Regions from separate parts of the Mesobacillus boroniphilus genome, predicted to be linked through region 1. Evidence: riboswitches for the same ligand, from Rfam matches in the RefSeq annotation. Region 1 holds a riboswitch; each other region holds the start of a gene.

Region 1 (8,049 bases):
ATTCAGCATTTCTGCTGCTCGTAAGCGGCATCAGCCCGATATAGACTGGGGCTTCTATATGCTTTGTTGCTTCATGGACCTCCTGAAGCATTTTTTCCGAGTAAACAGGCTGGGTGATGAAATAATCAGCTCCAGCAAGGATTTTCTTTTCCATCCTCATGACAGCCTTTTCGATGGAACGAACATTTGGATTGAAGGCAGCGCCGACCGAGAAAGCTCCTTTTTGTCCTAAATCTTTTCCAGAATAGGAGAGACCTTCATTAAACTGTTTGATCATCTCTATTAATTCGAAGGAAGAGACATCAAAAACAGATGACGCACCAGGAAAATCACCTACACGAGCAGGGTCGCCCGTTACGGCTAACACATCATGAAGTCCAAGCGTATGCAAGCCCATTAAATGGGACTGAAGTCCAATAATGTTCCTGTCCCGGCAAGTTAGATGTACAAGGGGGCGCAAACCGAAATTTTCCTTTACGAGATGGCCGATTGCCGAATTCGAAATTCTTGGTGAAGCAAGTGAATTATCAGCTAGCGTCAGGGCATCAATTCCTGTATCCTTTAGTGCTTTTGCTCCTTCAAAAAAACGAGTTGTATCCAGTTTTCGTGGAGAGTCAAGCTCCACAATCACGGAAGGCCGTTCTTTCACTACCTGATGCAGTGGAGCTAAAGGCCTTTTAATGTCAGATGGTGTGACAACAATTTTCGGCTTATTTGCAGGGGTTTTCTTATATAACACTGGTTGCAATCCCTTTAGCTCATCAGCAAATGCCTTAATATGTTCAGGGGTTGTTCCGCAACAGCCCCCAATCAGCCTGACTCCCTGGTCACGGAATCTGTGCGCAGACTTCCGAAAGTATTCCGGATTGCCCTCATAATGGAATTTCCCATCTGTGTAGGCCGGCAACCCGGCATTTGGGTAGGCAGAAAGAAATGCCTTTGAAGGTATCTCTATCTGTTCCAGACTGGAAATCATATGATGGGGCCCAAGTCTGCAATTAAGACCGACAATATCGGCACCGAGGTCTTCGAGTCTATTGAAAACTTCCTGTAGCGGTGTCTGATCCTGCATGATTCCTATTTCCTGGAGGGATACCTGGGCGATGATTGGCAGATCGGTTTCCTTTCGGGCAATCTCAAGCACGGTCTCGATTTCATCCATATCATAAAATGTCTCTAGCAAAAGTCCATCCACACCCTCAAGGAGAAGACAGTAGAACTGCTCCCTGAAGCTTCTTTTGATTTCCTCAATCGGGATGGCGGAAGGTCTGATTCCCCGGTTCCCGCCAATTGTTCCGAGGACATATGCATCGGTGCCTGCTGCCTGACGGGCGAGTCTTACTGCGGCACTATTGATCTCTTTCACCTGATCCTCGAGTCCATATCTTTCTAGTTTTATATAATTAGCTGCATAGGTGTTCGTCTGGATTAGATCGGCACCCGCGTTAATATAGGCTTTATGGATCTGTATGATGTCATCAGGATGAGAAATGTTCAACTCTTCATAACAGGTACCAGCTCCATAAGAGTGGAGGAGAGTACCAATCGCTCCATCGGCGATTAAAATTTCATTTTCCAGGCGGTTCAGGAAACTCATTATACTTCCTCCTTACTTACTGCTATAGTTGCAATGCTCTTTAAAGCTTGCTTAAAGTCCAAAATCAAGTCGTCGGCGCTTTCCAATCCGACTGATAAACGAAGAAGACCATCAGTGATTCCACGCCTTACCCGTTCACCCAGCGGCATGGCAGCATGTGACATTTTTGCAGGGTAGGAGAGGATGGATTCGACCGCCCCAAGGCTGACTGCAAAAACTGGCAGTTTCACTTGTTCTATAAATCTAGTTAAAACCTCCGCATCTTCAAGTTCAAAGGAAAGTACTGCACCGGGCCCATATGCCTGCTGGGTCTGAAGGTCTGCCTGCGGATGGTTCACAAGGCCAGGGTAAAAGACATTCTTGATTAAAGGCTGTTCCTGTAAAAATCCAGCGATGTTTTTTGCACTTTCCTGGGATTGGTTCATTCTGACAGATAAAGTCTTGATACCTCTCATGACAAGCCATGCATCCTGAACCCCCAGGACTGCTCCAAAAGAGTTCTGTAGGGAATAAAGCCTGTTGGCCAGTTCTTCATCCTTGACTACCGCCAGACCCGCGACTGTATCACTGTGGCCGGACAAAAACTTTGTGGCGCTGTGAAGGACAATATCAGCTCCAAGCTCAAGCGGACGCTGCAAATAGGGAGTCATGAAAGTGTTGTCGACAAAAGTATAGGCGCCGTGTTTCTTTGCAATTTGGCTGATAGCATGAATATCTGTTACCTTTAACAATGGATTAGAAGGTGTTTCTGCATATAGCAATGCAGTGTTTGGCCTAATCGCTTGTTCCACCGCATCAAGGTCGGTCATGTCCACAAAAGTATGCTCAATTCCAAAACGGTTCAAAACCTGGGTAACCATCCGGTAAGTTCCGCCATAAACATCCTCAGTTACGACCACGTGATCTCCCTTAGAAAGAAGCAAAAAGGCTGTTGAGATAGCAGCCATCCCGGAAGAAAAAGCAAATCCCCGGACACCGCCCTCCAGTTCGGCGATGATTTCCTCAAGTGCTTCTCTGGTGGGATTCAGGCTGCGGCTATAATCATATTTTCCGAATTTGTCTACGGACGATTGATGGAATGTAGATGAGTGATGGATCGGTACGCTGACTCCACCGGTAGCAGGATCGAATTTATGCTTGTTATGGAGCAGATGGGTTTCGAATGTATATCGATGACTCATATAGCTTCTGCCTCCTGACATGCCTTTTTGAAGGCTTCTTCTAAATCATTCTTCAAATCCTCAACATTCTCGATTCCCACAGAGAATCTCAGCAGTCGGTCGCAAACTCCGGTTTGTTCGCGAATTTCAGCCGGTATATCAGCATGTGTCTGAGTAGCAGGATAGGTGATGAAGCTTTCGACACCGCCAAGGCTTTCCGCAAAAGTAATGGTTGATAGACTTTTTAAAAAAGGATTAACTATGGTAGGAGAGTGTACCCTGAAAGAAATCATTCCGCCTCTGCCGGGATAAAGGACATCCTTCACTGCCTGATGAATCTGTAGAAAATCCACAAGCTCCCTGGCATTTTGCTCGTGGCGCTCCATCCTTAATGCCAGGGTTTTCATCCCGCGGATAAGCAGCCAGGAGTCAAAAGGGCTTAGCACCGCACCACCGCCATTATGATGAAGGGCGAGGGAATCACATATTTGCTGACCTCTGGCAACGATGAGCCCTGCAAGAACATCATTATGACCACCAAGATATTTGGTTGCACTGTGGATCACAATATCAGCACCTAAAGCCAATGGTTTTTGCAGCAGGGGAGTGTAGAAGGTATTATCAACAATCAGCAGAATACCGTACTCCTTTGTGATTTTTGCAATAGCTTCAATATCAGCTTGCTCCATCAGCGGGTTTGTCGGTGTTTCCACAAAAAGAGCCTTCGTTCTGTGAGTGATAACCGATTTGATTTCGTTTAAATCTGACATGTCAGCATATGTACTATTTAATCCCCACTTTTTGAAACCCTGCTCCAGAAGCCGGTAAGTTCCTCCGTATAAATCCTTTGAAACAATCCACTCATCTCCGTGCTCGAATAATGAGAGTACGGTCCAGATTGCTGCCATTCCAGAGCTGCAGGCAAAGCCATGGTCACCTTCCTCCAGGTCTGCAATAGCCTTTTCAAGAATTTCGCGAGTAGGGTTGCCCGTGCGGACATAATCATAACCACTGGATTGACCAATCCCATCGTGGCGGTAGGCAGTCGTTAAATAGATTGGTGGATTGACCGCACCTGTTGATGATTCACTCCTGTTGCCAAGCTGTGCTAACTTTGTATCGATTTCTGCCAATTTACTCACTCCTAATGTTTATAGTCAGACGGCAGTTTTTGTTTTATGAGAAAAGACGAGATTATCGACTTAAAAAAGGGACTTGATCCACAATGATCCAGAAAGTCAGAGTGAGAGGTCCCCAATAAAACAAAAAAAGCCTTCTTAAGAAGAAGACTTTACAGTTAGTAGCCATTCTTCTTATCTGCCAAGTTTCAAAAACTTGCTGGAATTAGCACCTTTTCAACAAACACTGTTGAAGGTTGCTGAAGCTTCACAGGGCCAGGACCCTCAGCTTCTCTGGATAAGATTTCATATTATTGAATTTTTAAATTTCTCTAAATATTACAGCTATTATTTATGAATGTCAATCATTAAATTAAAGCAGTAAAGTAAATTGGTAAAGGATTCCTATAGTTTAATATTTAACAGTGCATAGTGATTCTTTTAGACAGCTATTCTGGATTTGTGGCCAAAGCTGTCAAGATTCTGTTGTTATTGTGGCAGCTTTTCAGGAAATGAAGTCAAAGCTGTCAAGATTCTGTTGTTATTGTGACAGCTTTTCAGGATACGAGGCCAATGCTGTCAAGAATCCGATGTTATCTTGACAGCTTCTCAGGATACGCGCCCAAAGCTGTCAAGAATCTGTTGCTATTTTGACAGCTTCTAGGGATACGCGCGCAAAGCTGTCAAGAATCCGATGTTATTATGACAGCTTTTCAGGATTTGCGGCCAAAGCTGTCAAGAATCCGATGTTATTATGACAGCTTCTCGGGATACGCGGCCAATGCTGTCAAGAATCCGATGTTATTATGACAGCTTTTCAGGAAATGAAGTCAAAGCTGTCAAGATTCTGTTGTTATTGTGACAGCTTTTCAGGATACGAGGCCAAAGCTGTCAAGATTCTGTTGTTATTATGACAGCTTTTCAGGAAATGAAGTCAAAGCTGTCAAGATTCTGTTGTTATTGTGACAGCTTTTCAGGATACGAGGCCAAAGCTGTCAAGAATCCGATGTTATCTTGACAGCTTTTCAGGATGCGGAGACAAAGCTGTCAGGAATCTGTTGCTATTTTGACAGCTTCTCAGGATACGCGCCCAAAGCTGTCAAGATTCTGTTGTTATTGTGACAGCTTTTCAGGATACGAGGCCAAAGCTGTCAAGAATCCGCTTGTATTGAGACAGGTTTTGGGAATAAAGGTCTAAAGTTGTCAATAATATCGCGTAATTCAGACAGCTTTTCGGCGGAAAGATAGAAGTTGTCAAGAACCGCTCAACTGACATTCTAGCTGTAAAGCGGTTTAGGAACCAAATGAACGATATATGTGCCCGATTACTCAGGACTCCCATAAAAGAGGTTAACAATAGGGGTTATTGGTGCCAGAAAACAATGTAAACCAAAACCTCGGTGCCTCAAACCATGATGCTATTTTCAATCACACTGAGAAAGTGCGAAGTCGGCATAATAAGAAACTGGCTCAAATCATATTGAGCCAGCCTCTTAGAATATGAACCTATTAATTTACTCCTACAGCATCAAAGGCTTTATTGACAGCATTCACTTCCGCAGAAGCTGCCCCATAAAGGTCTGTTGCGGCTTGGACCAGTCCTGCCCGTGCCTGGCTGAAGTTCGTTGAAGAAGTGAAATACACAGTATTTGCTCGGTAGAAAATCGCGCCCATTTTCTCTGTTCCAACACCTGTGACCGCTACTCCATAATGTGTTCCACCTTGACTTAGAAGGTAGGCAGCTTTATTGATGATTCCGCTGTTAATATGAACCCCGCCATTGTCTGAAGTGCCGGTGTAACGCTTAGAGTAGTGGTCCGGGTCACCGTATTTAGTAGGATCGCTCATTGAACGTAGAGCATCACCTGCCGTATTTGGTGTGTAAATGTCTTCACCAATTTCAAAATCAGGGTTGTTATTGTCATGGAATTCAGCAAGTGTTCCGAAGATATCGGAAATCGCTTCGTTCAAAGCACCTGATTCATACTGATAAACAAGGTCAGAACTGAAATCCGTCACAGCGTGAGTCAGTTCATGTGCCACAACATCAAGACCACCTGAAAGCGGGATGAAGGTAGTGCCATCTCCATCACCGTATACCATTTGCTGGCCATTCCAGAATGCGTTGTTATAATTTCTGCCGTAGTGGACAGTGGACTTCAGCGCAGCGCCCTTGTTGTCGTATGAATTGCGGCCAAAAGTGTTTTTATAGTAATCATAAGTAAGACCTGCATAGTAGTGAGCATCTACTGCTGCACCGTCATAAACTGCATTCAGGTTATTATCAGCATCCACCCAAAGGGAACCAGGCGTTCGTTGCCTATTTTTTGCATCATAAGTGAAAACACCATTTCCGCGTGTATTGTCCTGTAAATAATAGGAGCCATTTGAAAGAAGGGTGTTCAATGTCTTCGTGTCGCCAAGAACTCCGACACCAGAACCAACAGTGTCACTGCCATTCAAAGAAGGATTGTTTTTACCAGCGGTGTCGATCGCATTGTATTTATTGATGAGTTCACCTGTTACAGCATTGACAAAGTATTGGTAATTACCTGGTTCAGGGCTCAGAAAGTTCAATGTGACATGATAAGCGTACACTGCCTGATCCTCACCAGGGTAAACGACCAATTCAGCCGATGGTGTCACTTCATAATCAGGTTTATAGCCCAAATCCGCTTCAGCTGCAGCAATTGCATCTCTCTGTGATTTCCTGTTGGCTGTTTTTTCAAGCTTGCTGTCTAGTCCTTTGCTGACAGTTCCGCTAAAAACTTTAAGAACTCCGCTTTCGTCAACTCTGGCAGCTTGTGTTGCTCCCCATACAGGAACGCCGTTATATACTTGCTGCAGTCGGACAACATCTCCACCAAGCTTGTCTGCTTCTTGAGATTTAACAACGAAACTATCATTAGGTCCCAGGTTGTATTTTCCTTTAGAAGCTTTTAGGTATCCGAGGACAACATCCTTTGCTGCTTTTTCAGATGGATTTGTCAGCTTGCCGGCTACAAATTCATGTGAGCCATGGCTCTTTGTGAACTTTTTTGATGGAGAATCTGCTGATGGGGCAGCGAAGCCGGTAGCTGCAACCAATCCGCTGAGTGCAAGACTTGCTGTTAAACTTAGGGAAACGACTTTCTTCTTCAATTAAACTCCTCCTAAAATCAAATTCCAGCTAAAAAAGATTAGTAGATTATCATATTTATACTTTAATAATCTGAACATTTCAATAATTAAGTCAAATAATGTCGATTTTGGATGTTGGGAAATATTTTACCGATAAGAATAAAAGCAAAATTTTAACGAAAAAGTAGTCAGAATTTATTGACTAATTTGGATAAATATTCTTATTATTAAGTTGTAGTACCAACTCATAAAAAGGAGGTTTAAATGTATGAATTCTTTATGGTTAGCTGTGATCGGAATGATTGTGTTTGCGATCGGCTACCGCTTCTATTCCAAGTGGGTAGCTGAAAAGATTTACCGTCTGGATCCTAACTATGTCACACCTGCACATCAGTATTCGGATGGCGTGGATTTCGTCCCAACTAAGAAAATGATCCTTTGGGGACACCATTTTACGTCCGTAGCCGGGGCAGCACCAATTGTAGGGCCTGCAATCGCTGTGTATTGGGGATGGCTTCCTGCATTCCTGTGGGTTATTTTAGGCACTGTCTTCGCTGCCGGTGTCCATGACTTCGGAACTCTTGTACTTTCAGTCAGGAATAAGGGGCAATCAGTAGGTACAATCACAAATAAGCTGATTGGCAAACGTGCAAAAATCATGTTCTTATTCATTATTTTAATACTTGTTTTGATGGTCAACGCTGTTTTTGCATGGGTCATTGCGAACTTGTTTGTAAAATTCCCTGCGAGTGTTCTTTCGGTATTTCTTCAAATACCGCTCGCGATTTGGATTGGTTACGCCGTTTATAAAAAGAAGAAGGGAATGCTTGTACCTTCATTGATCGCACTGGCAGTCATGTATGGTGCAGCCATTATTGCCAGCCGTGTTCCAGCATTGCAAATCGATCTTGTGAGATACTTTGGCGGGGCTGATAACACCGTCATGTTTGGTCTAAGTGGTGTATCCATGGCATTCTTAGTCTGGATTGTCGTGTTGATGGTTTACGTTTACATTGCTTCAACACTGCCAGTCTGGAAGCTCCTGCAGCCTCGT
Region 2 (8,049 bases), 320 kb from region 1:
GAATGAATTAAAAGAATTAGATTTTCAAAAACCTGAAACTATTAAAAGCAAGGATCTCGATCAACTTATTATACAGATGGTTCAACATATTGGCTCAACTGACCCAGTATTAAGGGACAAACTGATTTATAGTTCGTTTTATCATTTAACGAAAGATGGTTATTTGAATCATCAACAAATGGAATATTTAATCCAAACCTGCCTTGACCAAAATCATTTATTTATAGGGATTGGCTCGATGAATGAGGATTCGGTATTCACGAGGGCATTTTCAACACTGGTGATAGCTCTTATTTTAGATAGGGATCGTGAAGAACGATTTCTTTCGGAAGAGATGGCCCTTAAAGCCATAGAGAGCAGCATTCTATACTTACAAAAAGAAGAAGATACCCGAGGATATGTCGAGGATAAAGGCTGGGCCCACTCTGTAGCACATGGAGCAGATTTATTGGCCGAGGCAATCAAGCATCCGTTATTTGATCTGGCTTTAGCAAGCGAATGTCTTACTACGGTCGGAAGTTGTATCTTAAAAGACACAGCCTATATTGATGAAGAAGATGAGCGGCTAATCTATGCTGTCATAGCCCTGTTAGAAAAAGGGATGGATGAAAATCTATTAAAAGAGTGGATTGTGAATCTATCAAACAACGTAACAGAGATAAAGAATACAACTGGCTATACCCCCTACTACTTCAGGATGAACACTAATTTAAATCAATTCATAAAGTCACTTTATTTCCGACTGCTGTTTTTAAACATCGGTCTGCAAACACGACAGGAGATTGAACACATCTTAAAACCTCAAGTCTTGGCTTAATACTTCAAACACTAAAAAGAACGCAACCCCAGTTGCGTTCTTCTCACTCTTATAACATTTGATTGGCCAATGCTATTATATCTTTCTTCAACTGAATAGAGGTGATGTCAGGATTACTGTATCCAAGCATATAATAAATTCCCTCTTTTGTAAAAATAAGAGAGCCTTCATGATAATTCCCCACCGTCCCATCAGATAATTGAACTTCCTCCCCTAATGGTCCACCATACTCTACTTCAAAATTATGGACAGTAATCATGAAAATGATGTTATCCTCTTTATTTTTTGAAAAACTGTTAAAATTGACTACTAACTCTTTCCCATCGTGCTTAAAATCTTCAATGGTCATCTTTAGCGGCATTGCCTCAAAAGGAAAATCCTTAGGTGGGTTTAATTCAAATGGCAATGCTTCTAAGCCCAATTTTAGAGATGGTACATTATATTGGATGGGAATACTTTTCAACTGTTCCTCGGTGGCATTCCCAGTTTGTTCAACTCTCTCTAGTTTGCTTGTATCGAGCGCATCGTTTTGTTTTTGCTGGCAGCCGAAAAGCAATAATACAAGGACTATAGGAATAAAAGATAACTTTTTCATCTGTTCTCCCCCTTTATGTTTTAATACGGAAGAACCCTTGATAAGTTTCAAATATTTCCCAAAACATTCATGTCATCTTGTCACTGTCCCATACTCTACAGCCAGCTCTTCTCCTAAAAACTTTGCCAGCTCGAGCATGCCAAATTTCCCTGCTTTTGCTTCAGCATCTGAATTATAATTTGTATTTGTATTGATATCGTAAGTGAAAATTTCCCCTGATTCATTTCTGATGAATTCAATACCAGCAACATTTATATTATTTACTTCTAGTACTCTCTTATATTTTTCAATGATTGGGTCGTCGAATCCATCGATAACCAGGAATTTCGGCTTTTCTTCAACTTCTTCCCCAACAGGGCAGAAAAGGTCTCCGATTTTGCAGGCATCAGCCGGGCACAATTCAAACCCTTCAGATGTATCAACTCTCACCGCATAAATAAACTCTCCGCCGACAAATTCGCATCTTGTAATATAGCTTTCCGGGGACTGGACATATTCCTGGATCAGCGTCACACCATCAACCGGTTCTTCAAAAGAAGGTCCATCAACATATGACTTCAGTGCTTCAATCGATTGAAACAGCTGAACCCCAAGACCTTTTCCAGCGCGATTATGCTTAGTTATAAATGCTTTCCCGTCAAATTCCTTCGCAGCATCTAATAGCTGTTTTTTCCCGACAGCCGCAATTGTCCTCGGAGTCCTTACACCATGCTTGTTCAGCTCAAGATATTGCTTAACCTTGCTTACCTCCAGTTCCAACGCCCGGGATCCGTTATACACCTTCCTTCCATGGGTTTCCAGCCATGATAAAACCTGTGCCGTATATTCAGGGGCGAAGCGATGTCCTCTTGTATGAGAAGAAGCACTCATTCTGCTATAAAAAATCCCCTCAGGTGGTTCCTTTGATAAATCAAGGAGCCCCTCGTCAAGATGCCATTCTTCAAATGGAACTCCCAGCTCTTCCAGCCGCCTTGTCAAATGGACTGTCCATTCGCTATTTTCATGGATAATGTATACTTTACTCATTATTTCTTCATCTCCATAGTCTAAATTTTATCAAACACTCACTTGCTTCCTTTTTGCCTCAACAAGCGGCATTACCTGACTAGCAAAGCGTTCCATTTCCTCGAGCTGCGGGGAGAATTGCAGTAATAGCAAGCCTAAACCTGCTTCTTCATACTGTAAAATCCGCTCGGCGATTTGCTCTGGTGTACCGACTAAATTCGGCCGCAATCCACGGTTCGATACAGAATAATCTTGGAGGTGAATCTGCTGTTCAAGCTGAGACTTACTCGTAAAATCTTTAAAACCTGCATATGCACTGGATTCTTTAACATCCGTGATACGCCCCAATTCAGCAATGGCTTCCTCCTCTGTATCCCGGCAAATGACATAAGCAGCCATTCCGAACACTGATAGTTCTGGATTTGGAGTTGATGCCCTGCGTGTAATCATATCCGTTATTTTCCGCTGTATTTCTTTTACTGTCCCGCCATGCATGACATAGGCATCGCATTTTTCTATAATCGTCTGCTTCCCTTTCTCGCTTTCTCCGCCGGCGTATAAAATCGGATTCGGGCGCTGGACTGGTTTCGGAAACAGCTTCGTGTCCTTCAAATCGTAAAACTTACCTTCATAAGAGAAGCTATCTTCACTCCATAGTCCCTTGAGTAAATCAATGAACTCTGTAGTCCGTTCATATCTTTCATCATGTTCGGTAAAAATCCCGCCGTACTGGCGTGCCTCTTCCTCCCACCATGCTGAAACTACATTAAGAGTAAAACGACCGTTGCTGATTTGATCTATGTTTGCTGCCATCTTTGCTGTTACTGCAGGATTATGGAAACCTGGCCTTACAGCAGCCATGATCTCGATTTTTTCAGTTACAGAAGCCAGAGCAGCAGCTGTAGTCCAAGCTTCAAGGGAGTCATGCTCAGGACCTTTGATATCATTCAGATATAACTCTGCTATCAAAGTGGTTGAATAGCCCCATTTTTCTGCTGATTGAATCACCTGCTTTGCATAATCAAAGGTAGGCGGCATGTTTTCATCCTCTGCATTCCTAAGCCATCCGCCAAAAATCGGCAGCCAAAATCCATATTTCATCTCAATCTCTCCACTTCTTATTTAATCACAACTTAACCAACCTGATAAGTCGGTTTTATAAAAAAACATTAGAGGCTCATAAATAAGCCTCCTAACATAAAAAGCTCCCTTCTTTAAGAAGAGAGCCTTAGAATACTCTCTTCTCATCTTTCAGACAAAATTGTCCGCAGGAATTGGCACAGTATTCGTTCAGAACCTGTTGCCGAGGTTTCGCAGGGCCTTTCCCTCCACCTCTCTTGATAAGAAGATATCATATATTAATTTTAATTTATTAAAGTGATAATATTCTAAATTCATCCAAAAGTCAATTCGTTTATCGAAACATTTTTTATATTCCTAGTGGAAATCCCGACAGAAATTTATTGACCCTCTGTGAGGCCTCCGTCAGCCTTTCTGGAGGCTGAACCATAGCAATTCTCACATACCCTTCTCCTTGTTTGCCAAAAGCATCACCAGGAACCACGACAATCCCTTCCTCATCAATCAGCTTGAAGGCAAAATCACGGGATTTCCAGCCGGTCGGAATTTTAGCCCACACAAACATCGTTGCCGGAGAATTGGCCACTTGCCATCCGCTATTCCGAAACCCGGATACTAAAGCATCTCGCCGAACTTCATACTGTTTTAGCTGATCCTTCAGGAAAGAATAATCAGAAGTCAATGCAGCAATTGCTGCTTTTTGAATTGGATAGAAAATTCCATAATCGATATGTGATTTAAATGAGGCAAGAAGATTAATAACTTGAGAATTCCCGGCAACATAGCCAATGCGGCAGCCTGCCATATTGAAAGTTTTGGAGAGTGAGTTGAACTCTACTCCGACCTCCTTTGCACCGGGTACAGATAAGAAGCTTATTTGCGGGTTATTATCATAAATCAATTCAGAATAGGCGAAGTCATGTACGACCAAGATGTTATGTATTCTGGCGAACTGAACCACCTCTTCAAAAAAGCTGCGATCTGCCAGTGCGGTGACTGGATTTCCAGGATAGCTCAAGATTATCATCTTCGTCTTTTGTAAAATTTCAAGAGGAATATCATTAAGCTGCGGCAGGAAATTATTTCCCTCCAGCAAAGGCATTGGATAAATAGTTCCGCCTGCAATTGTTACGCTAGCTTCATAGATTGGATAACCTGGATCTGGAACAAGTACATAATCACCAGGATCAATGATTGCAGTAGCAAGATGGGCAAGACCATCCTGAGAGCCCATTAGCTGCAGGACTTCGGTTTCAGCTTCAAGTTCAACCGAATAACGCTGCTGGTAAAAATATTTAACTGCCTCATTAAATTCACTTATTCCCTTTAGCGTGTATCCATATTTCCCTGGATCCAGTGAATACTTTACAAGCTCATCAATGACAAAAGGAGGCGGCGAAAAATCCGGACTCCCTATACTCAGGTCGATCACATCTTTCCCTTTCATTAAGGCAGTCTGCTTACGGTCTACCACTTCCTGAAAAATACTTGAAGTCATTTTTCTAATCTTTTCCGATCCGTAGAGATTCATGGGAATTCCCCTTTACTGTTTATTTCTTTAACGCTGTAAATTGTTAGAACTTTTAAAATATAAATTCGATTATATCAGGGTCCCTTTTTCAATTCTAGTAAAAAATAAAAAAATGAGCTGCTTTAGCAGCTCATTAAGTAACTTCCATATCAAAACAATAGATGTGCGATTGGCGCTACAATGATGAGAGTTAGGATAGTCCTCTGAACCCAGATGACTACCAATTTTCGCAGGCTGATGGGTATTTCTGTCGACATAATGCTTGGAATCAGCGCAGAGAAAAAGATAATAGCTGACACAGAAACAACACCGATGACAAACTTTGTGATCATGGGGGCTTCTGTTACAAGCAAGGCAGGCAGGAACATTTCAGCAATTTCGATTGCGGATGCCTTAGCTGCCAGCATTGGCTCTGGAATCTGGAGGATTAATGTAAATGGGTAGAAAATATAGCCAATAATATCGAACACTGGGGTGAATTCCGCTAATACGAGCCCTAACAATCCTACAGAAAGAATCGACGGCAAAATTCCCATCGTCATAATGAGTCCATCCCGCAAGTTATCCAAAATGTTTTTTCCAAGTGCAGGCGCCTTGTTCGATGCGCTCATAGCACCAGCCCATGCCGTTTTCAAGCGATGTTCCTTCACCGGTTCTTCAGGTACTCCTTTGCCCTCATAATATTCATCACTAACCGTTCGCAAAGGGCGCAACCTCACCGTGATAGCGGTTACAAGAAACGTAACTAAAAGCGTTGTCCAGAAATACGTGTTCCACACTTCCATTAATCCTAAAGTTTTTGCGACAACAATCATAAATGTAACAGAAACAGTCGAGAAACCTGTTGCGATAATGGTGGCTTCTTTTATAGTATACTTACCTTCCTTGAACACGCGATTGGTAATCAGAAGGCCGATTGAATAGCTTCCTACAAAGGAAGCTACGGCATCAATCGCAGCCCTTCCTGGTGTCTTCCATACAGGTCGCATTATAGGCTGCAACAATACACCAAGGAATTCTAGCAGACCGTAGCCTACCAGCATTGCTAAAAATACAGAGCCAATTGGTACGAGGACACCAACCGGTATAACCAACTTTTCATACAGGAATGGTCCCATGTTTGGTTTAAATAGCCATGCTGGCCCAACTTTAGTCAGCAGCATTAACGCTACGACAACGCCAAGTACTTTTAACAAAGAAAAAACGATAGTCGCCGGATTCTTGTTCCACGTTTTTCTGTAAAACGGATAAATGGCCCCCAATAAAATAACAATAAATGCATAATACGGAGCGGCTGCAGAAAAAGTGGTATTGATCCAAGTAACTAAGTGGTCGAGCGGTATTGATGATTTTTCACCAACAGTGATTGGAACAAAAAACATGAAGATGCCAATCGCACTAAATATGAAGAACTTCATCTTACTTACAGTTGATGATGGTATTTCCGGCTGTTTGCCAGGCTTCAATTGTGGGGTGTTCTGCACATGAATTCCTCCTTCGTTTGATTATTCTGATTATTTGTAAAAGAGGAGCATTCTTATGCTCTTCTAGTTACCGAAAGAAAAGTTGTTCTTATTAATACTTTATTCAATGCCATTTGAAATTAGAGTGTACATGGCATAATTTTTTAATAGACCTATTCATTTAAATTCGATTATGGATTGTGAAAACCCTCTAGCTTTTTAACCAATTCTGTGTAATTTTCCCAAAATAAAAAGAGCTGCCAAGGCAGCCCTTCACTATGTCCGTGTAATAATCTTATCAATAATCCCGTACTCCAAAGCTTCCTGGGCACTCATGAAATAATCCCGATCGGTATCCTTTTCGATTTTTTCCACCGGTTGGCCAGTTCTCTCGGATATAATCTGATTCACATGATCACGCAGCTTCAGGATTCTTTTAGCGGATATTTCAATCTCCGTCGCCTGGCCCCTTGCACCTCCCAGAGGCTGGTGTATCATGATTTCACTGTTTGGCAGTGCGAATCTCTTCCCTTTGGTACCGGCAAGCAACAGCATGGCTCCAAATGATGCGGCCATTCCGATACAGATTGTGCTGATATCGGGCTTGATGTATTCCATCGTATCAAAAATCGCAAAGCCCGCTGTGGTTGAACCTCCAGGACTATTAATATAGATGGAGATATCCTTTTCAGGATTATCAGCTTCAAGGAATAAAAGCTGAGCAATAACGCTGTTTGCCACCTGGTCATTGATTTCATCTCCAAGCATGATAATGCGGTCTTTTAAAAGACGGGAATAAATATCGTATGAACGCTCTCCCCGGTTGGATTGTTCGATTACATAAGGAATTGTACTCACTTTGGTCCTCCCTTTCCTGCTTACGCAGCCATTTTGAAAGTAGAGAGAGGTGAACGGGAGTGCAGAGACATTTCCGGTGAACATGGAGCAAGTGACGGGATTTTCTGGATATTCTCAAGCAACACAGTCGGATCCTCAGTCTGAAGCGATTCGCAAAGCAAGTCAGACAATAGCTTTTCTTCTTCCTCGTTCAGTTCCTGATCCACTTCACGCAGGCTTCCTTCCCGCTCGAGCCTTTTCCTGGCACGATAGAGCGCTGCTTTAACGGCCATTTCAGTTGAATCCAGCAGCTCGGCAATCTCGCGTGATTGAAAGCGAAACGCTTCCTTAAGGATAAAGATCACTGCCTGCTTCGGCGTCAATTTAGACAGTACCATCTCGACTGTATCCCTTACGCTCCCATGAGTGAATGATGCAAGATTTTCTGGAATCCCTGTTATCTCCCGGCTTTGCTTCCTGATAGTATCCACCCATTGGTGATAAGCGATTTTTTTCAGTAAAGCCGAGCTGATTTGTGACGGTTCATAATGGCGAATCGCCTTTACCGTTACTTCCTGAACCAGGTCGTCGCCGTCCCAACTGCTCTTCGTAAGAAAACGGCAATACTGCTGCAGACTTTTATAGTGCATCATGATCACGGAATCCTCTGCTCTATTCAAACTCCTGAGTTTATCGATAGACATCCTGTTCACTCCTTTGA
Region 3 (8,049 bases), 830 kb from region 1:
AAGAACAGAAATCGTTCCGCCTGTTTTGTTCCTGATCTTGACTGCTTCCTGTACGGCGTGAGCATCATAAGGGTTCAAAATTGCTGGTGCGCTTCGCCTGTCCAGAGTATTAGTCTTAGGATTGATTTTGATGATCTTTGTATCGGGCACTTGCTTGACACATACGACAATGTGCATACTCTCTTTTCCCCTCCTCAAAATGAAAAACTATTAACTTGTAAGCGGTTACTTTTAGCTGTTTTCGTTTAAAAACCGTTTTCCATAAAAGATGGGAAATATAATAAGGAAGGAATTTTTGATACCAAGAAAATCCTCCTGATTAGATTGCAATTGCCCTTTCAGAAAACGTGTATGGTGAAAACAGCTTCAATAAAGGCTAATATGACTTTTTTTGGAGTTCCATCCAGTCAAATACTTTTCACACAGCCTTATATAAATAAAATGCTATGTAGTACGATATATGAATCGCATTACAAGCATAGTACCAACAATTAAAAAAGTAGATAACAAAGGTTTGTAAAAAATGAGGTTAAAACATTCATGAACAAAAATAAACTAATGTATAAAATGGTAATGTAGTTGAAGTAAACTTGTTGGGGTGCGTTAGCAAAATGATGATAAAAACCTATCTATGTTAAAAATATATAAAATAAGCATATAAAAATATGATAAAAATCACACAAAGTTGTATTCTCGTGAAAATTTGAGCAAATTGTTAAAATTAAGTACAACTGCCTCGGCAGGAGTTGGAAAGAACTTTGGTGCTTTATGATCGGGGAGCTTCCTCTGGGTACTGTTGATTGGATTAGGACATATGGGGAATTTATTCTTTTTTTCACAGAACACTTCCACCTCCAGGAAAATGAAGGGCAGCAGCCCAATGGGCAGGTGGAATGGGGACGGTAATGAAAGGTCTGCCACCTATTTCTTTATAGTCAGCCTGTTATTCATTGTTCTTCCTTTAGAAACAATGTAGCCACCGCCGATTTTCAGGCAGTGGCTTATTTATCCAAACGTACGATTGAAAAATTATGCAAGTGATAAGATATATTGTTTCTTTGTGAGCAGAATCATTTGTCTAAATAAAACCTTTGCTTTTTGACGCTGTATTTCTGTCTCTTTGCATAAAGTTTGATATTCATAGATGAGACGGTCTAGTTCCTGGCTTCGATAGATTGTTTCGTCACTCGTGTATCCAGTTTCCATAGCAGCAGCCACCATCAATTCCCTAACGCGATCAATTTCCTTCAACAAAGCATTTTGCGATTGATACACTTCCATATCTCCTCTACTACTTTAATTCCTTAAACAAATAAAAGTTTACTTGAGAATTATTGCAAATGCTTGTTTGATTGTAAATAGTATCGCAAAATAAGACAATTTTCATAGCAAAAATTTTTTTCTTCGACAAAGTTTGCGATCTGTGATGCTTACTGGCTGACTTTTTCCTCTTCGTAAATTGGCACCCAGCCCTCAGTTGTAACGAAAATTCTTACCGCAACTACCTGGCGGTCATCCTGAAGCGTGAAGTAGTGACGAGTGTTTTCAGGAACAGAGATCAGGTCTCCTGGATTAAGGAATACTTCAAAAAACTCTCCGTCCTTGCCCTGAATGACAAATACTCCATGGCCGCTGACAATGAATCTTACTTCATCATCCGTGTGATGGTGTTCCTGCTTGAAATTCGCAAGCAACTGGTCAAGGTTCGGTGTATTGTCTGATAATGAAATGACGTCCTGGGCCTTGTAGCCTCTGCGTGCGGAAATGTGTTCAATCTCCGTTTTGAACGCTTCAAGGATTTGCTGTTTTTCCTCGTCAGTTAACAGGAACTTTTCCTGAAGGTTTGCTGGCAGCTTATTGATCTCCCACTTTTCATAGATAACTTCCTGTGCGTTCAGAAAAGCTTCTACCTGCTGCTCATCAACGATTCTCTCCTGTGTGTTTTGCTTTACGATAAATGCCATGTGAATCTCTCCTTTTTTAAAATGTGTATTATTTACCAAATGGAATCTGCTCTAAAGATCCTGAGTTAAACTACCTTGAACAATTGGAATGGCTTGTGCTCGAGTAATCTTAACTGGTAACGGAATAAAAACTCAGTAGCTTCGAGAATTTTTTTAGCTTCAAATGCGTTCCTGCCCCAGACTGTAATGCCATGGTTACGGATAAGGACTGCGCCAGTATCCCCTTTTACGTGCTCTGAGAATGACTTAGCAAGGCTTGGGATATGCGCATAATTTGGAATAATGGGAATTTTGAGGACGGCATCTTCCTCCCAAATATTGAAAGCCTTAATTAATTCCTGTCCCTGGAATTGCACCTCGCCCCTGTCTCCATAGACTTCGGAGATGACATTGTTATCAATCGTATGGACATGGAGGCTGCATCCAGCATTTGTCTTCTTGTATACCTCGACATGGAGCAGTGTTTCGGCAGAAGGCTTCAGATGTGTTTCCTCCACCGGCCGGCCGTATTGGTCAACAAGCAAAAAGTCTTCATCAGTTCTTTTCCGCTTATCCTTTCCACTTGCCGTCACAAGGAATTGCACCGGGTCGCTTTTCACTTTAATCGCAAGGTTGCCGCTAGTTCCCATGAACCAATCACGCTCTGCCAGTTCGGCCTTTACATCCGCCAGTTCTTCCCACTTCGATTCTAAAATGCTCATCCCTTCACCCCTGTCTCAGTTTTAAGAGCTTCAATACAGTCGTAAAAAGTTTCAAATGGTCTATGTGGAATCTCCCACTCTTCACATTTATCTTTCAAGTAATCTCTAGCCAGCACAAAATCTGCTTTTTTTGCCGCTTCAAGATCCGTCACGGAGTCACCGATGACGATTTTATAAGCTCCAGTTTGTTCCAGCTTTCTCATGATTGATGGTTTGCAGCAGCCGCAATCATTTGAACATTGATCATCGCAGCTGTTTGGCCACTCAATTTTTATTGTTTTTCCAGAAAAATCAGAACTGTTACAGTAAACGCCATCTATTGGGCCAAATTGTTGAATGATAGGTTCTATGAAAAAATCAATGCCGCCGCTTACGATGTATACTGGTATTCCTTCCTTGCTGGCATAATCCAGGAATTCCTGAAAACCATGGCGAATCCTCGCATTCCGGACCGCAAACTCAACGATTTCTTTCTTCGAGGTGACTGGAAGGAGGGAAAACATTTTCCCTACCCCTTCCCTTATAGAAATGGTGCGGTTAAGAACTGCTTCTTTTAATCCGTCCCAGCCTTCAGGCCCAAATTCATTCATGATTGCAATGATATTGTCCTTTTCGGTCACTGTTCCATCAAAGTCGCAAAAAATCACTGGCTGCCTCACTTTGCCACCGCCTCAGCCGAACCCCAAAGACTTATAGCAGTCTTTAACTCATCATGCTCAAGGGCGCCTTCTTCAAGTGATTTTCCTTGAAGCACTGTTTCAATTGCCTGCCTGAATGCCTTGCCACCGCCCTTGGCTCCACCAGGATGGCCATGAACGCCTCCACCTGCATTAATAATAGAATCTACTCCGAAATCTTTTACAAGCAGCGGGACCATTCCAGGATGTATGCCTGCTGATGGAACTGGGAAAGTCCTTTTAAATTGATCCTCAGCAGTCAGTGCCTCAGCTATTGATATTGCCTGCTGCTTTTCGAGCGCAACACTTCCATAAGGTGACGGAAACAGCGAGAAGTCTGCTCCGGCATAACGGAGTAATTTTCCCAGAAGCAAGGAATGTGAAAAACCATATTCATCTGCCGATGTAAGCGCGCCACTTACTGCAGGGTGAGCCATGATTGGAATGCCGATTTCGTCATCTTCCCTAAGTTCCTGCAAAACATCCAAGCCATAGGCAAATACATTGAACAAAAATGCGTCGGCTCCAAGTTCAGCCGCTTTTCTCGCTTTGTCCCTCAACTGTGATGTTCTTCCTGTCAGGTTGGCAGCATATAAGGTTCTGTGTCCAGTAGATTCATAGACTTCATCCAGAACCTGTTTCCCAAGAGCGATCCTCTTTTCGAAAGGAGTAAGCTCATTTTCAAAAAGGATTTCGTCATCCTTGATCAGGTCAACTCCTCCGAGGCTCTGTTCTTTCAGCTGTTTTAACAGAAAGTCCATATCACGTCCGATGACACCCTTGAAGATACTCATAAGCAATGGCCGGTCGTGTACACCAAGCTTTTTCCTGATTCCTTCAATTCCAAAGCGGGGACCAGGGAATTCTTTTTTTAATTCTTCTCCAAATTCAAGGTCGACCAATTTAACCTTGCCATCAAGCGAAAGTTTTCCAAATACCGTTGTTAAAATTGCCGGCAGGTCTGGTGAAAAATTGAGGGCAGGATAAGCGATTTTGATTGTTGCCACCGTCTCTGAATTGCTGTCCAGGCTTGAACCTTCTACAGATACAACTCTCCCCTTATGTTTTTTTAATTGTTTTTGGTCCAGTTCAGGCAAGTCAGTCCAGGATCCCACTGTCAATCCAAGGGCGATTCCCTCTGCTTTTTTCTCCGGGTTATGTTTAGCATCATGGACTATATATGTCGCTGTAATTTCACTCATTAAGATCAATCCCTTTCTGTTAGAAAAGCGCAAGCGCCTTGTCCAGCCCCGACAATCGTTGCCCGCCTAAAACGCCACGTCGTGTGGCTGGCGGGTCTAGCACATCGTGTGCCACGGAGGGCCGACCAGTGAAGTCGGTCTTTGACTTCATTGGCAGGACCGAAGCGTCTCGAGGAGTTAGGAGCCGCAGCTAGACAAGCGACTCGAGGGGCTAGGCGCTGGAGCTAGACATTAATCAAAGTGCAAAAAATAATAAAAAAACCTCTTCACAAAGAAGAGGTTAGAAAATACACTAAACTCTTCTCATCTTTCAGCTTTCGCTGCAAGAATTAGCACCGTGCCCAGCTAAATGCTGGATCGGTTGCCGGGCTTCATCGGGCTCGTCCCTCCGCCTGCTCTTGATAAGAAAATAATTTAATCAAGTTATTTAATTGGTTAAAGTAAATTTGTTAATTAGGATTATGTCAGGTTCATAAATCAATGTCAACTATTTTTTGAAAATTCCCAAGCTTTCAATTCTACTTACTGCCTCATACAATCTCTCCTCGGAAGTCAATAAGCCAACCCTTACAAAACCCTCACCATGTTCACCAAACCCTACACCTGGCGCAACAGCTATATGTGCTTTTTCAAGCAAGAAATCCGCGAACTCCACCGAAGTGAACGGTTCAGGCACATTCAGCCAGGCAAAAAATGAGCCTTTCGGAGCAGTCACCTGCCAGCCAATATTCGTAAGACCGTCAATGAGTATATTTCTTCTCGATTCATATAGATCATTTAACTCAGCAACGCATTCCTGCGATCCTAACAGAGCCTCTGCTGCCGCCTCCTGGACTGCACCAAACAAGCTGACATACATATGGTCTTGAAGCAAGTTGATCGCAGCAATCACACTCTTGTTCCCTGCAGCAAACCCAACACGCCATCCAGCCATATTATACGTTTTTGACAGAGTATAAATCTCGATTCCTACGTCCTTAGCACCTTTTGACTGTAAAAAGCTTTGTGGCTGGTTCCCGTCAAAGCCAATTGCTCCATAGGCAAAATCGTGTACTACACAAATCTCATTTTTTCGAGCCAGCTCGATTGTCCGATCAAAAAATTCTTTGTCGGCAACTGCACCTGTAGGATTATTAGGGTAGTTCAGGAACATCAGCTTTGCTTTATCCAATTCCCCCGCACTTAATTCAGTATAATCGGGCAGAAAGCCATTCTCTTCTCGGAGTGGCATGGTAACCATCCTAGCCTTTGCCAGTTCGACTCCAGACCAGTAGTCAGGGTAGCCGGGATCAGGAACAAGAATCGAGTCTCCAGGGTTCAACAGGCATTGAGGTATTTCTACCAGGCCAGCCTTGCCCCCGAATAGGATGGCAATTTCTTCTTCTGGATCGAGATCGACTCCATACTGCCTTTTATAAAATGCTGCTGCAGCTTCTTTTAACGAGCGCAATCCTCTGAAAGGTGAATACTTATGATTAATAGGGTTATCCGCAGCTTGCTTTAACTTTTCAACAATGTGCTGTGGAGTTGGTTGGTCAGGATTTCCCTGTCCCAGGTTTATAATGTCTGCCCCTTTTTCAGTATACGCGCCCACTTTTTGAACGAGTGAAGCAAAAAACTGCTTGGGCAGGCTTTTCAGTAAATCTGATTGTGCGAATTCCATGTTCTCACCTGCTTAGGAAATATATTAGTATTTAAAAATTTTAATTTGAAATTCTAGTCACAAATGATATAACGTAAATAGTAACTTGTAAAGATATAATTTTCAGAAAGTATGGCGGTGATGAATAATGAAATTTAAAATAGCATGCCTGCAAATGGACATTGCTTTTGGGAATCCTGAGCAAAATTACAAAAAAGCGTCTGAACTGATCGACCAGGCAAATGCTCAAAAGCATGATATCATAGTACTTCCCGAGCTCTGGACTACCGGATATGATCTGGAGAATTTAAAAAACACTGCAGATGAAAAAGCACAAGAAGCCAAAGTGTTTCTCAAGGATGCAGCCGTGAAATACAATTCCCATTTTATAGGTGGTTCTGTTGCCAATAAAACAGAAGCAGGCATTGAAAATACACTGCTTGTTTTCGACAAAAATGGTGAGCAGGCAGGAATATACAGCAAGCTTCACTTGTTCAAGCTCATGGATGAGCATCTGTATCTTGCTGCTGGAAAGGAAAAAGGGTTATTTTCTTTGGAAGGCCACAAATTTGCCGGGCTGATCTGCTATGATATCCGGTTCCCGGAATGGGTCCGTGCCCATGCACTACATGATGTTGAAGCGATGTTTGTTGTCGCTGAATGGCCAATCCAGCGTTTAGAACATTGGCGAGCATTGCTCATCGCCCGAGCGATTGAGAACCAATGCTTTGTAATAGCCTGTAACCGTGCTGGCTCAGACCCTAACAATAAATTCGCTGGCCATTCCATGGTCATCGGGCCATGGGGAGACGTGATTGCAGAGGGTGGAGAAGAAGAAGAAATCCTCCTGGCAGAAATCGATCTTGAGGAAGTTAAGGAAGCAAGAGGCAAAATTCCAATCTTCGCCGACCGCCGGCCTGAATTGTATTAAGAACAAAAAACGCAAGCGCCTCGTTGAGCCCCGACAAGTGCTGCCCGCCTAAAACGCCACATCGTGTGGCTGGCGGGTATGCACGTCCTGTGCCTTAGAGGGTCGACCGGTGAAGTCGGTCTTTGACTTCATTGGGGGGACCGAAATCGAAAAGTATAGCCGACTGACCAGAAACTAAACAAGCGATCGAGGGGCTAGGCGCTGGAGCTGGATTAAGAAAATTAATTATAGTTATCACAATGAGATTATTTTTTAATTTTCTAATCAACAAGAAAACCGCCCAGAGACAATGTCTGAGGCGGTTTTTCTGTTCATAATAAATCATTCTGGTTTTGCCCACATCTCTTCAGGGTTCAATTCATAAATCCCATTTTCACGATACATGTAGTGATTAATGATAAATTCTCTTCTGATTGTCGCATAGTCCTCATGGAACTTCGTGATATATTCGTTTAGTTCCTTTTCCGGATATTTTTTCCCGGCTTTCAAGCCTCGAACCATGTATTCGAATACCATCAGCTTCTTCTTTCGTTGTGCCGGAATATTCTTTAATTTACCATCTTTCGTCAAGAAATTCTCAATAACCTTTTGCCTTTCGATATTTTGTTCAATCATCGCTTCCATCTCCCCTTCCTTTTTCTCGATTAACTTCCCAAGCGTCTTCGCCTGTTGCTTGATTACTGACTCATTTAAGTGAAAGTAAATTGTATTCTTGTCCCTGCGCTCGTAGATGACATTGATATCCCGCAATTTCTTGATATGATGTGTGATCGTTGGAGGCGTAAGGCCCAGCTTTCCTGCAATCGCCTGTCCATGAAGCGGCCCATTGGCTAGTAACGCCACAATCCTTATCCTTGTTGGGTCCCCCATCGCTTTATGGAAAGCGACTATTCTGTCCAGTTGCATAAAACCACTCCATTTAATTTAATGAT

Evidence for each region. A riboswitch is a leader RNA that binds a small molecule or an ion and turns the genes downstream of it on or off. The one in region 1 is predicted to bind S-adenosylmethionine.
Region 2: linked by a shared signal. The riboswitch ahead of DYI25_RS04705 (LLM class flavin-dependent oxidoreductase) and the one ahead of DYI25_RS06415 (methionine biosynthesis PLP-dependent protein) in region 1 are both predicted to bind S-adenosylmethionine.
Region 3: linked by a shared signal. The riboswitch ahead of mtnW (2,3-diketo-5-methylthiopentyl-1-phosphate enolase) and the one ahead of DYI25_RS06415 (methionine biosynthesis PLP-dependent protein) in region 1 are both predicted to bind S-adenosylmethionine.

The regions. Positions count from the first base shown of each region.
Region 1 covers NZ_QTKX01000001.1:1,253,168-1,261,216, forward strand. The annotation lists gene DYI25_RS06405 (bifunctional homocysteine S-methyltransferase/methylenetetrahydrofolate reductase) at 1-1,597, opposite strand, end outside; gene metC (cystathionine beta-lyase) at 1,597-2,778, opposite strand; gene DYI25_RS06415 (methionine biosynthesis PLP-dependent protein) at 2,775-3,890, opposite strand; SAM riboswitch class I at 4,068-4,180, opposite strand; gene DYI25_RS06420 (M4 family metallopeptidase) at 5,385-7,016, opposite strand; gene DYI25_RS06425 (carbon starvation CstA family protein) at 7,264-8,049, shown strand, end outside.
Region 2 covers NZ_QTKX01000001.1:932,287-940,335, reverse strand. The annotation lists gene DYI25_RS04720 (DUF2785 domain-containing protein) at 1-817, shown strand, start outside; gene DYI25_RS04715 (hypothetical protein) at 867-1,412, opposite strand; gene DYI25_RS04710 (ATP-grasp domain-containing protein) at 1,485-2,438, opposite strand; gene DYI25_RS04705 (LLM class flavin-dependent oxidoreductase) at 2,469-3,518, opposite strand; SAM riboswitch class I at 3,659-3,764, opposite strand; gene DYI25_RS04700 (LL-diaminopimelate aminotransferase) at 3,847-5,028, opposite strand; gene DYI25_RS04695 (YjiH family protein) at 5,178-6,446, opposite strand; gene clpP (ATP-dependent Clp endopeptidase proteolytic subunit ClpP) at 6,768-7,349, opposite strand; gene DYI25_RS04685 (sigma-70 family RNA polymerase sigma factor) at 7,370-8,032, opposite strand.
Region 3 covers NZ_QTKX01000001.1:427,221-435,269, reverse strand. The annotation lists gene DYI25_RS02115 (electron transfer flavoprotein subunit beta/FixA family protein) at 1-177, opposite strand, end outside; gene DYI25_RS02110 (aspartyl-phosphate phosphatase Spo0E family protein) at 1,030-1,275, opposite strand; gene DYI25_RS02105 (1,2-dihydroxy-3-keto-5-methylthiopentene dioxygenase) at 1,431-1,964, opposite strand; gene DYI25_RS02100 (methylthioribulose 1-phosphate dehydratase) at 2,030-2,665, opposite strand; gene DYI25_RS02095 (2-hydroxy-3-keto-5-methylthiopentenyl-1-phosphate phosphatase) at 2,662-3,324, opposite strand; gene mtnW (2,3-diketo-5-methylthiopentyl-1-phosphate enolase) at 3,321-4,544, opposite strand; SAM riboswitch class I at 4,845-4,952, opposite strand; gene DYI25_RS02085 (pyridoxal phosphate-dependent aminotransferase) at 5,032-6,207, opposite strand; gene DYI25_RS02080 (carbon-nitrogen family hydrolase) at 6,335-7,117, shown strand; gene DYI25_RS02075 (metalloregulator ArsR/SmtB family transcription factor) at 7,439-8,023, opposite strand.